Regions from separate parts of the Paenibacillus sp. JT31N17 genome, predicted to be linked through region 2. Evidence: predicted binding sites of a transcription regulator. Region 2 holds the regulator's gene; each other region holds the start of a gene.
The links. Region 2 encodes Rex, which represses fermentation and respiration genes when NADH is low (regulators of the CRP and FNR family bind a similar motif). Its sites were predicted from a motif close to TTGTGAAATATTTCACAA; they were not measured.

Region 1 (4,246 bases), on a different contig from region 2:
CCCAAACTGCAGCATGACGAAGATAAAGGAAAGTCCCAATCTTTTGCGTGTATATAACAGGTAGACGGCGATCAGAAAACAGGCGAAAGACAGGACAAACATCCAGGCATAGGACTGCATCTGCCGGAAATGCTCTGGGTTGTGATTACGGATTGCGAAGAATACAAGCAGGCTGCTTAATATGGTCGGTCCGCTCCAGGCGAGCGCATACTTGCGCACCACTTCAAAAGCATTGCGGTCATTCGCACGATTGGCATAGTAGCTGAGGAACATCGCCGAGATGTACAGCACGCTTACCAGAGCCAGCAGAACGACAGTCCAGGAGTAGCTGCTGGTGAGCAGCCTGCTGAACAGGAAGCTGACCTTGCCATTGGCATCGACTGCGATGTAGCCGCCCTCGGAAATGGTCATGACGGTAGATAATGCCGCCGGTATAAGCAGGCCGCTTGCTCCGTAAAGCATGACATAGAAGCGGTTATTCTTCTTGGAGCCGTAAGCGCTGAAGGCATAGTAAGCGCCGCGGACAGCCAGCAGAACAATCGCAACGCTCCCGGGAACCAGCAAGGCGGTTCCGTAATAATAAGCGGTGTCCGGGAAGAAGCCGACGATGCCGACGAAGAAGAAGACGAGAAAGACGTTGGTTACTTCCCACACCGGCGACAAGTACCGTTCAATGATATTTTGGATCAGATGGCGTTTACCCGTAATCGTGCTGTAATAGCTGAAGAATCCGGCGCCGAAGTCGATGGAGGCCACAATGAGATAGCCGAACAGAAAGACCCAGAGTACGGATATGCCAAGCACTTCATAGCTCATTGTCCATCCCCCTCCTCAATCCCTCTGGCTTTCATTTCATCTTCCACATGATTGCTTTTGAACATCTTGATCAGCACGCGCACGGAGGTGAAGCCGAGCACGGCGTACAAGGCGGTGAACACGATCAGCATCGTATCCACATGATCCGAGGTTGTGGCGCCTTCGGAGGTCTTCATGATGCCATGCAGGATCCATGGCTGGCGTCCGACCTCTGCGAATATCCAGCCATGCTCGATCGTCAGCATCGAGACCGGGGCGGCAAGCACGATGGCGCGCAGCAGCCATTTGTTCGTGTAAGCAAGATGGCGTTTGCGCCACAGCACCAGCATGAATACAACCGAGATCAGAACCATCAAGGCGACAAAGCCCATTTTGATATCAAACAGATAATGGATCCACAGCGGCGGCTCCTCATCATCGGGAATATCGTTAAGTCCCGTAACTTCCGCGTTAGGCAGTCCATGAGCCAATATACTGAGGGCATAGGGGATTTTCAGCCCGTATTTAATGTTATTATTTGCATCCAGGATACCGCCTAGCACAAGGGGGGCCTGCGAAGAGGTTTCAAAATGCCATTCCATGGCGGCCAGCTTCTCCGGCTGGTAGTTCGCCAGGTATTTACCGGATAAATCGCCAATGACTGCGCTGCCGATAAGGAAAACAAAGGCGGATACCATCGTCATCTTCAGCGCTTTTTTGTGATAGACGTGGTTGCGGCCCTTCAGCAGCGAAAAAGCGGCAATGGCGGCAAGGGCGAAGGCGTATGTCGTGTAAGCAGTGATCAGGACATGCGAGACTTTGGTCGGCATAGCCGGGCTCAACATTGCCCCGAACGGCGAAATATCGGTAATCGCGCCATCTACGACCGTTACGCCGGCTGGCGCATTCATGAACGCATTGACGACCGTAATGAAGAACGCCGATGCGGATGATCCGATCACAACAGGCACGAGCAGCCAGAAGTGAACCATTTTATTCTTGAAGCGGTCCCAGGTGTACAGGTAGATTCCAAGAAAAATCGCTTCGAAGAAGAAAGCGAAGGTCTCCATAAACAGCGGCAGTGCGATGGATTGGCCGGCCACGCGCATGAAGCTGGGCCAAAGCAGGCTGAGCTGCAGTCCGATAGCTGTTCCCGTCACAACGCCGACTGCCACGGTGATGACGAATCCGCGTGCCCAACGTCTGGCCAGGAGCAGGTAGTGAGCGTCATTGCGTCTGATACCGATCCACTCCGCGAGTGCGATCATAAGCGGCACCCCGACGCCGATCGTCGCATAAATAATGTGAAAAGCGAGGGTGAATGATGTTAGTATTCGGCTGTACATGACCGGATCGTATCCGCTAAGCAGCATGGTTGAATCCCTCCTGTTGATAATGAAATAAAATGAATAATATTGCAGCCCTATATTCAATTTCGGTTTAAAATATCCGCCGGGATAAAGCGAGCAGCATAATGAACGCCACAGCGATGCATAGTATGATTAAGCGTTTCTCCTGCTTTGCTATTCGTTCGCCCGGTTTATTCTGATCCTTGTCAACCATGGGTATCCCTTCTTCCTTAGTGATCCAATTGACTTATATTTATAGTATAAGCTGATTTGTGATTATTTTCACAATGAATTGTGACCAGCGGTTGACTAATTGTTGTCAAAGTGTTGAATGAAGGTTGTGTGTGGTGTCATAAGCGTCTGCTTCCGCCTAGCGGTTGTAGGGAAAGAACTCGCTAAGAGTTACCGTGTCAGTCCGGATTCGACCGTCGAAAATCGACTGCATAAACCATGAACCAAATATTATAGAGATTGAGGGTCATCCTAGTCATGAAGACAGTAACGGGTTCGATACAGTCTTTCGGAATAAAAGTTTATAATTTCAACTGACTTGTTTAGGAGATCCGGCAAATCTCACGTTATGCTGGCTATACGCTGAAAAACGGTTGACATCATACGGAAAATATATTATCTTAAATTAAAGATATTTAAATTAAAGATTAAAGGAGGCGGATATCGGGGCCAACACAATTGGATATAGAACTCGAAACATCACTTAAGCTATTCGTGCATCCAGGTATGACACGAATGAAGACTTTAATCTTAGATGAAAAGCACGAAACTATTGATACGCTGAAGAGATTGGGTAAATGGGCCCAAAGCGGGCAGCAGAGTCAATTTTCGCCATATATCTTAAAAATAAGATAATGAACATAAAAATAAATGATTTTAATCCGCAACCAATAATTCGAATCATATAGGAGTGATTAATGATGTCGTTACAAACAACAGGAATTCACCATATTACGGCTTTTGCAAGAAATCCACAGGAGAACGTCGATTTTTACGCAGGCATTCTTGGTCTTCGGCTTGTGAAGAAAACCATTAACTTCGACGCGCCGGAGGTGTATCATTTATACTTCGGCAACAAGGCCGGCAGCCCTGGCACAATCATCACCTTCTTCCCGTGGCCCACTTCCCGGAAGGGACGGGTTGGCGGCGGACAAGTAGGGATTACCACTTTTGTTGTTCCGGTAGGCGCACTCAGCTTCTGGGAAGATCGGCTTGAGCGCTTTGGCATCTCGGTGACGAAGGCTTCCAGATTCTCCGAGCAGTATCTTCAGTTCGCGGATAAGGAAGGACTTCGGCTGGAAATCGTGGAACGGGCGGAAGGAGCGAATAGCGAATGGTCATTCGGCGGGGTTCCCACCGATAAAGCGATCAAAGGATTTGGCGGAGCCGTCCTCTTTAGTATCGACCCGGCAAAAACAATGGACGCCCTGGAGCATATTCTTGGCATGAAGAAAGTCGGTGAGGATCAAGGTTATGCGCGTTTTCAAACATCAGCTGATATTGGAAACCTCATCGACGTGGCGGTAACCAATATGGAGTCGGGAGCCGGCGGCGCCGGTACAGTACACCATATTGCTTGGCGGGCCAAGGATTTTGACGAGCATGTACAATGGCAAAACCATGTGCTTCAATCCGGTTACCAACCGACTGAAATTAAAGACCGTCAGTATTTCAATGCGATTTATTTCCGGGAAGCCGGAGGGATCCTGTTCGAGATCGCTACGGATCCACCGGGATTTTCCAGAGATGAGGATGCAGAATTTCTGGGAGAGAAATTGATGCTGCCATCCTGGTTCGAACCCCGCCGCGCGCAGCTCGAAGCGAAGCTGCATCCGATCCAAGTCCGTGAACTGGAGGAGGGCAGGCAATGAAGGGAATGAGAGGAGAATCTTATTTTCCGAAAAAAACAGCTTTACGTTTTTTCTGAACCAGGGCAGCATATCCGTATATTATGTTTATCGGGAGGAACGATATGATTTCTATAGATCCGGAAGTGCAAAGCGACAGGGATAATTATAAGCTCCTCATCGGCAGCGTCGTTCCGCGCCCGATTGCATTCGTTACCACGCTGTCGCAGCAAGGGATATTGA
Region 2 (4,246 bases):
CATCATTTGGAGGAAGTGGCGGGCAAGCATCTGGGAACCCAGGTTTCCTATCATACCGTTCAGCATCCCATTGGCCGCTTGTGCAAAGATGCGCGTAATGGCCAGCTTATTCAGCTTAGGCACAAGCTGTCCAATGAAGATATGGAACGTACGGCCAAATGGCGGGAGCAAATCGACGAAGTCGTTCCCGTATTTGGGGAACTCCGCGATGAATGGGATCGCTTGTTTGATATGCTGTTCACCTTTCTGGGCTTCGGTGCGGCAGGCGGCAAACCGGGAAGCGCATTGGCTCAGGAGGCTTCAGGCGAATCCGGCCAGCTGGTACTGCGTCTGCGCAGCAGCCAACTGCCGGGTCAATGGTCGGAAGCACAGGCTGTGGAAGAGGTTGTCCATGGTTATCTGAGCCAAATTATCCGGCCATTGGATAAGCTCTTCACAGAGATCAAAGAGGAGCTGGATGATTCGGGGATTGCCGCGCTTGTTACGGATTTGAGCGGCACGGTCAAGGATCTGGCCAGAGCAAGGGATGATCTTCGCCAGTTTATGAAGGCCGACAAGAAGGAAATGGTTTACTGGATCGAAGCGAATAATAACTATCGGGCCAAGTCCATTCATTTGTACGCCGTGCCTGCCAATGTCAGCGAGCAGCTGCGCAATTATTTTTTTGATTTGAAACGGAGCGTTGTGCTGACCTCGGCAACATTGTCGGTGCAGAAGTCCTTCCAATATGCCTGTGAGCAGCTGGGCCTGAACCAGGATGAACAAAGCGGACGGCTTAAAACGGTTCAGCTGCCATCTCCATTTAATTACCGGGACCAGGCGCTGGTCATCATTCCGCGCAATTTTCCCGTATTGAAAGGAGCGGCGGGCGATCCGCTGTTTAATGAAATGCTGATCAAATCACTGGCCGAAGCCGCTATCCAGACAAAGGGGAGAATGCTGGTTCTGTTTACCTCCTACCGGATGCTGCGCCAGGTCTATGATCCGCTCAAGGAATTGTTGGCTCCAAGCGGAATTCAACTGCTTGGACAGGGAATTGACAGCGGGAACCGCAGCAAGCTTACGCGCAGATTCCAGCAGCAGGCGGCATCGGTGCTGCTGGGAACGAGCAGCTTCTGGGAAGGAGTCGATATTCCCGGCGATGCGCTCACCTGCCTGGCTATTGTGAGGCTGCCTTTTCAACCTCCCAATCATCCGCTCGTTGAAGCCAAATCGGAGCTGCTGCAGGAGCAGAAGCAGAATCCATTCATGAAACTGTCCATTCCCCAGGCGGTTATCCGTTTCAAGCAGGGGTTCGGGCGGTTGGTCCGCACCAACCGGGACCGGGGGATTGTCCTGATCTATGATACACGGGTCATCGATACGTATTATGGCAAGTATTTTCTTTACTCGCTTCCAGGGCCGAAGATTGAGCATATGCATTTGGAACAGATCGTTCCGCGAATCGGGGAATGGTTGTCCGTAGGTCAAGAAGGGGTGAAGTCATGAAGAAAATATCCGAAGCAGTCGTCCGCAGGCTCCCGGTTTATTTGCAGGTTCTCAGCGATTTGAGCAAGAGGGACGTGCAGACGGTTTCCTCCCAGGAGCTTGGGAACAAACTGGATCTGAATCCGGCCCAAATCCGCAAGGATCTCGCCTACTTCGGTGAATTTGGACGCAAGGGGATCGGTTATGATGTATCCTATCTGATAGAGAAAATTCGCCAAATCCTCAAGCTGGACCAAGGTTTGAATGTCGGACTTGTCGGTGCCGGCAACCTGGGTCGGGCTTTGTGCAATTACAATACGTATTTAAAAGATAATATGAAAATTACCGCTGTTTTTGACGCTAATCCGGCCATGATCGGGGTAGCGATCAACAGTCTGGTCGTCATGCCCATGGATCAGTTGAAGGATATCGTCGTTGCCCGCAATATCCGCATCGGCATCATTACGGTACCTGCTGCAGAAGCGCAGAATGTAGCGGACGGATTTGTGGAAGCCGGTGTGGAGGGCATTTTGAATTTTGCCCCCACGATTCTTCGCGTCCCGGAGCATGTTCGCATCCATTATGCCGATTTTACGACGGAGCTGCTCAGCTTGGCCTATTACCTGGAAAAAGAAGGGAACGAAACGGATGAACCGGTTATGGATTGAGAACGGCACCTTTGTGACAATGAACGATAAGGCTCCCGTGTTGAAGGGGCATATGGTGGTTGAAAATGACCGCATCACTTATCTGGGCGAACAGCCGCCAAGCCCGCTGCCGGAAGGTGCGCTGCGTATGGACGGAAGCAGCCTTATCTTCATGCCTGGCCTGATAAATACGCATGGTCATGCGGCAATGTCGCTGCTGCGCGGCTACTCGGATGATCAGAATCTCCAGGTATGGCTGGAGCAGAAGATGTGGCCAATGGAGGGCAAATATATCGATGAGGATACCCGGTGGGGAACTTCGCTTGCCGTGATTGAGATGTTGAAATCCGGCACCACAACCTTTGTGGATATGTACGACCGGATGAATATCGTGGCCGAGGTTGTGGAGCAGTCGGGTATCAGAGGGGTGCTGACGCGCGGCGTTATCGGCTTATGCCCGCCGGATGTGCAGACGGCCAAGCTGGAGGAAGCCAAGAGCTTCGCCAGAGACTGGAACGGCAAAGCGGATGGACGGATTACCACGATGATGTCGCCGCATGCACCCTATACTTGTCCTCCCGATTATATTGAACGCATTATAGATGCGGCGCATGAGCTCGATGTCCCGTTACATACCCATATGTCCGAGACGGCTGCAGAGGTGCGGCAGAATGTCAATGACTACGGCTGCCGCCCTGTCGAGCATCTGGATAAGCTCGGGTTCTTCGCGCGTCCGTCGTTCGTTGCGCATGCCGTACATTTGACGGATGAGGAAATTTCGCTGCTTGCCGCGAAAAATGTCGGTGTTTCGCATAATCCGGCCAGCAATCTGAAGCTCGCTAGCGGTGTAGCACGCGTACCGGAATTGATTCAGGCAGGTGTTACGGTTTCCTTGGGGACCGATAGCGCAGCCAGCAATAATAATCTGGATCTGTTCGACGAGATCCGGTTGGCCGCTTTGATTCATAAAGGCATCTCCGGCGATCCCACCGTTATTCCGGCGTATGAGGCTTTGAAGCTGGGAACTGTGAACGGCGCGAAGACCGTATGGCAGGAGAAGGAGCTGGGCACGCTCGAGGTTGGCAAGAAAGCAGATTTTATCGCACTTGATGCGGAGCAGCCGCATTTTTATCCGCAGACCGATTTGGTTTCCCATCTGGTGTATGCCGCATCGGGCCGCGATGTGAAGCATGTGTGGATTAATGGCAGGCAGGTGGTTTCCGGCGGTGTTTGCCTGCTCATGGATGAGGCTAAAATACGGGCTGAAGCACAGCAAAGCTTTGAAAGGCTGCTCCATCGGTAATGCGGAGGAACCGTCAACGGCGACCGTCCGTCATGAGCAAGGGCAAGTGGTTCCTGTTTGGTATCGTGATCGTCATTCTGATCCTTGTCGGATTGAACACGTACTACCGCTCGGTGCAATCCTCGCTCTGGGAGGAAGAACGCAGCATAGAAGCATCGGCGGTAAAAGCCGGTGAGCTTAAGGAAGCAACCGATTCACACAAGTTTGTCTGGGATCAGCCTGTTTGGGTTGTGCAAGGAAAGGATCAGGACGGCGATGACGCTTATGTATGGATGACGAAGGAGCCGCTTAAACTCAAAGCCAAAGAAGGCGTGTCCGAGTCGGAGATCAAATCCCGTTTTCTGCAAAACAAACAGGCGGCGGAGCTCTATCATATTAAGCTCGGAATGCTGGGAGGAGAGCCGGTTTGGGAAGTGTTTTATTCCGGCAAGCAGGCGTCCGCGCAATATAATTATTATGATTTTTATAAATTCAGAGATGGTTCATTCATCATCACTTATACATTATCATCTGGATAAACACCTCTTAACAGGGAATGCAGCCGCAATCGGGCCAGGCATTCCCTGTTTTTTCTCATGCCTATCGGGCTGAAAATATGATATACTATCGTATAGCAAAGATGATAGATACAAATATATCATATCGTTCGGCAAAGGAGGCTTCATGCCATGAAAATTAAATGGATTCCCACTTTAATTACTGCTGTATTATCAGCATGCTTGCTTGTCGGCGGCTGGTATATGTACAGAAATATGGCAACTGTCAAACCATTTGAGCAGATTCTGTCGCAAATCCCCGGCGTAACGGAAGCAAAGCCGGACATTAATCA
Region 3 (4,246 bases), on a different contig from region 2:
TGAACGGGCAATCCGAGTACAATGTATTATTGTTTTACAAATTTATCGCCGTACCCGATGCGGAACAATTTACGCAGGAGCATTTGGCTTACTGCAGAGAGCTTGGCATCAAGGGACGCATCCTGATAGCCGACGAAGGAATTAATGGAACCTTATCGGGGACGATCGGGCAGACGGAGCAATACATGCATGATCTGCGCCAGAATCCTCTTTTTGCTGATATTGTCTTCAAGATCGATGCCGTCGAAGGGCATACCTTCCGTAAAATATTTGTCCGCTACAAGAAGGAACTGGTCACCTTCCGCTTCAACGAGGAAGATATCAACCCTACTCTCCAGAGCGGCAAGCGGCTCGCTCCGAAGCAATTTTATGAATATTTGCAGCGCGATGACGTGATTGTGCTCGATGGCCGCAATGGGTATGAGTATGACCTGGGTCATTTCCGCGGCGCCATCCGGCCGGACATCGAGACCTCCAAGGAGTTTCCCGAATGGATCAGGGAGAACCTGAGCGAGAATAAGCATAAGCCGATTCTGACCTACTGCACTGGCGGCATACGCTGCGAGAAGCTGAGCAGCTTTCTGCTGAAGGAAGGCTTCGAGGACGTTTATCAGCTGGATGGCGGCATCGTCACCTATGGACAGGATGAGGAAGTGAAGGGCAGATTATTCGACGGCAAATGTTATGTGTTCGATGAGCGGATCTCCATTCCGGTCAATCATACGGAGGAAGCCAATGTAGTGGGACAATGCCATCATTGCGCCAAGCCCGCCGACCGTTACATTAACTGCGCCAATGATCTCTGCCATCACCAGCATATTGTCTGCGACGAATGCGAAACCCTGCACAATCATTATTGTTCCGAGGAATGCAGCTCGTTCTCGCAGGCCATTTAATATACGTTCAAAATGCAACCACTTACCCTCCTGCTGCAGCCGGGAATGGATAAGTGGTTTTTTTATAAAAAACAGCGCCGATTTCAGGAAGCTGAAATCGGCGCTGCCGGTATGAATAGAAATGTGCCGCTGGTGAATCTTAATAAGCGAGTGAGAACAAGCCGTTGATATGAGCCAGGTAGCGGGCATTGCTCGCTTTTTTCATCAGGGAAGCCGGCGTGCCTTTCAGCTCGATGCCGCTGCCGCCAATGCTGCCGATTCCATCTTTGCGTCCGAGACTCGCCAGAGTACCGGAGAATACCGGATTGAACGTGTCCATGCTGCTGCCGTTGAAGAAGGCTGCGATGTTGGCGCCGGCAAGCTCGCCCATTTGCCAGGCCAGCTGTGCTGTCGGCGGGTAAGGACGGCCCTCGGGACCAAATACAACCGCACAGTCGCCGGCCAGGAATACTTCCGGATGGGATACGGATTGCAGGAATTCATTGACCGTGGCACGGCCGCGGTTCACTTCTACGCCGCTTTCGGCAACCAGCGTGCTGCCTTGAACGCCGCCTGTCCATACCAGCGTGCTCGTATCGATCGTTTGGCCGTCTTTCAGGCTGACAACAGATCCGTTCACTTCTGTGATGGCAAGGCCTGTCAGGAACTTAACGCCGCGCTGCTCAAGGCTTGAAGTTGCACGCGCAATCAGATCGGCCGAGAAAATCGGCAGAATGCTTGGCATAGCCTCAACAAGATAAAGCGAAATATCGGCAAAATCTACGCCGTTCTTGCGGCAGATGCCTGGAAGCTCGTCCGCCAGCTCGCCCACAAGCTCCACGCCTGTAAGTCCGCCGCCGCCGATAACGAAAGTAGCGTCCGCTTTGTTTTTGGATTTGCTGTATTCGCGGATGCGGTCTTCAACATGCGCGTAGACGCGGTTGGCATCCTGTACGGATTTCAGGGTTAGGCTGTTTTCCTGCAGTCCCGGAATACCGAAGTAGTTCGTTTCGCTGCCCAGAGCAAGAACCAGGGAATCATAACGATAGGATTCTCCGCCCTCAAGCTTCACTGAACGGCCTGCGACGTCTATTTTTTGAACCGTGCCGACTTTAACGTTGATTTGCTTGCCTTTAAGCAGCTTCTCCAAAGGCAGGGCAACTGCCTTCTCTTCCACATTGCCCGCCGCAAGACGGTGCAGTTCCGTGATGATCTGATGTGAAGGAACACGGTTAATGACTGTGATTGTAGCCTCTTCTGCCGACAGATGCTCACGTGCCGAAAGAGCGCTCAACAAGCCGCCGTAACCGCCGCCCAATATAAGAATATGTTTACTCACGTTCATCCTCCGTTCTGAATGATTAATCTATTCGTCTTTTTTATTTCTTTCGCCCAGAATATCCAGGTAAGCTTGGCTGAAACGAAGCATTTTCTGAAGCTCCGGATCTTTCAGCAGCTTAAGCATGCCAAACAAACCGATGGTTGCTTCGCTTTGCTCAGCGCGGTCATTCGCTTCGATAACGGCAGATGCGTAGCCTTTGACTTTCTTCTCAAGCGGCTTTACCACCTCTTGAAGGCCTCCGACCATATCTTGAATAAGCACGCGGTCCGTTGCCACTTTTGAAGCAAGGTCATACGTTTTGGTAAGCAGAGTCATCATTTCGGTAAGCTTCGGCAGTTGTTCCACCAATACCGTTAAGGACTCTTGTACTTCCGGCTTTAGCAGTTGATCCAGCACATCCGGCTTGGCAGCTGCTTGTACTGCGGTAACTTCTGTTTGTTGTACAGTTGTTTCTGACATTTGCACGTTTCCTCCTTCATTCAAATAAATAGTGCCGGCTCGCTGCTGAAAACGGATACTCTTCTAATCAGTCGGAATGTAATAATTTTTCATCTATCAGCCTTCTTAGTGAAAATCTTCACATAGAATCATAGAGGTGGGCCGTATCCAGACTGATGCGATCGACATAGTCACATCTGTATCTATTGTATACCTAAACGACGAATTTTGCATCCCCAAAACAAATTGTCAGATCTTTTGTTTTTATGGCGGATCTGGATTTATTATGCGGGATAGTCAGGCTGCTTATTCTACCTGGGCCAATGAGAATTTTTCAAGTACAAAAACACCCCTGCTATCCATTACGGAACACTGGTATGAAAGGAAAAGCCGCTAAAAGCCTAACCCTCGGGAGGCGGTTTGATTAGACGTCATAGCTTCTATAGATTCAATCTATTTCTCCCACTGCTGGTTCGGATCTTACACGCCTAAAAAACTTAAAAATTTTTAATCAGTCAAAAAAACCAATGGCTTCACCCTTGGTGACAAAGGGCGAAGCCATTGGTTTCCACTGGTTGCTGCCTTATTTTACTTCCGTTTCCGCTGCCATCGCCTGCCGTCCATATCCGGCAGCGGCCAGCTGACGATGCGTCGCTCCCACATATCCGCAGAATTTCCCACATCTCATCGCTGGAATCGTAGATGCCGTATTTGCCGAACAGGCCGTTCACATTGCCGAAATCATACAGCGCAAACCAATGCGTCCCCACCATGTAAGAAAGCCCGGCGGCGCGGCTGACAAAGTCCCGGCAGCTCCAGCCGGATGCAGCCTTCCTCCCCCGCAACCGGCTGGCAGGGCGGGATCAGACTGTAAAAAAGCTCTTCAGCAGGGCTCCGCGAGGACGAACGCATCCGTAACTTCAATCAAAGCCTCCCGCTGCCGTTCCAGCTTGAAGGATCGCCGCCAGGATTCGATGTCCGCCTCGCCGGGGTAGGCTGCCGCAATATCGATGGACATCACGGTGCCGCTCTCTTCCTGATGATACCGGGGACCGGACGCCTGGTACTCGCCGCCGTTCTGCTGCAGAACGCCCCGGACCGTCGGCAGATGATGGTATTGGGACTGGAGATACCACAGCACCTTGATCATTGGATGCATGATCAGGATAGCAGATAAACCCACCATGAAATACGAGACTCTCTTGCTTTTTATTGTCTTTTATTAGCCAACCTTGCCGCTGGCAAATCAAATAGAGGACCGCCGGCAAATTTGCCAGGCGGTCCTCTATTTGATTACGGAGCTGATTACAGCGAAAACATGGTGTATACACCTATAGACAGGACAATAACGGAGACTGCGCTGCATAAATAGGTATGCCGCGTCAGATTGGCGCGTTTCCTCCATGCTAACGCCAGCTGCCGGCAGGCAAAATACATACTGATTATATTGACAAGAAACAGCACGAGAATGAGCACATCCATAATAACGGAGCCGTGACCCTCCATATCCCGATGCTGCAATTGCATCCCCGCTGTCGCGCCCATTATGAGTGGAGCCAAAGCCCAATGGATCAGATGCAGAATAATGACG

Region 1: a site for Rex is predicted at 2,415-2,432, ahead of AC0YOB_RS09515 (cytochrome ubiquinol oxidase subunit I). Genes of this name have one in related genera too.
Region 3: a site for Rex is predicted at 2,783-2,800, ahead of AC0YOB_RS10660 (DUF1641 domain-containing protein). Genes of this name have one in related genera too.

What each region holds. Positions count from the first base shown of each region.
Region 1 is NZ_JBWDNP010000002.1:439,257-443,502, forward strand. Features, by position in the region: gene AC0YOB_RS09510 (cytochrome d ubiquinol oxidase subunit II) at 1-816, opposite strand, end outside; gene AC0YOB_RS09515 (cytochrome ubiquinol oxidase subunit I) at 813-2,168, opposite strand; gene AC0YOB_RS09520 (ring-cleaving dioxygenase) at 3,077-4,027, shown strand; gene AC0YOB_RS09525 (flavin reductase family protein) at 4,129-4,246, shown strand, end outside.
Region 2 is NZ_JBWDNP010000003.1:445,943-450,188, forward strand. Features, by position in the region: gene dinG (ATP-dependent DNA helicase DinG) at 1-1,488, shown strand, start outside; gene AC0YOB_RS13865 (redox-sensing transcriptional repressor Rex) at 1,485-2,135, shown strand; gene AC0YOB_RS13870 (amidohydrolase) at 2,116-3,417, shown strand; gene AC0YOB_RS13875 (cell wall elongation regulator TseB-like domain-containing protein) at 3,450-3,935, shown strand; gene AC0YOB_RS13880 (hypothetical protein) at 4,086-4,246, shown strand, end outside.
Region 3 is NZ_JBWDNP010000002.1:719,385-723,630, reverse strand. Features, by position in the region: gene trhO (oxygen-dependent tRNA uridine(34) hydroxylase TrhO) at 1-896, shown strand, start outside; gene AC0YOB_RS10665 (NAD(P)/FAD-dependent oxidoreductase) at 1,036-2,214, opposite strand; gene AC0YOB_RS10660 (DUF1641 domain-containing protein) at 2,242-2,676, opposite strand; gene AC0YOB_RS10655 (hypothetical protein) at 3,189-3,500, opposite strand; gene AC0YOB_RS10650 (hypothetical protein) at 3,539-3,841, opposite strand; gene AC0YOB_RS10645 (hypothetical protein) at 3,961-4,246, opposite strand, start outside.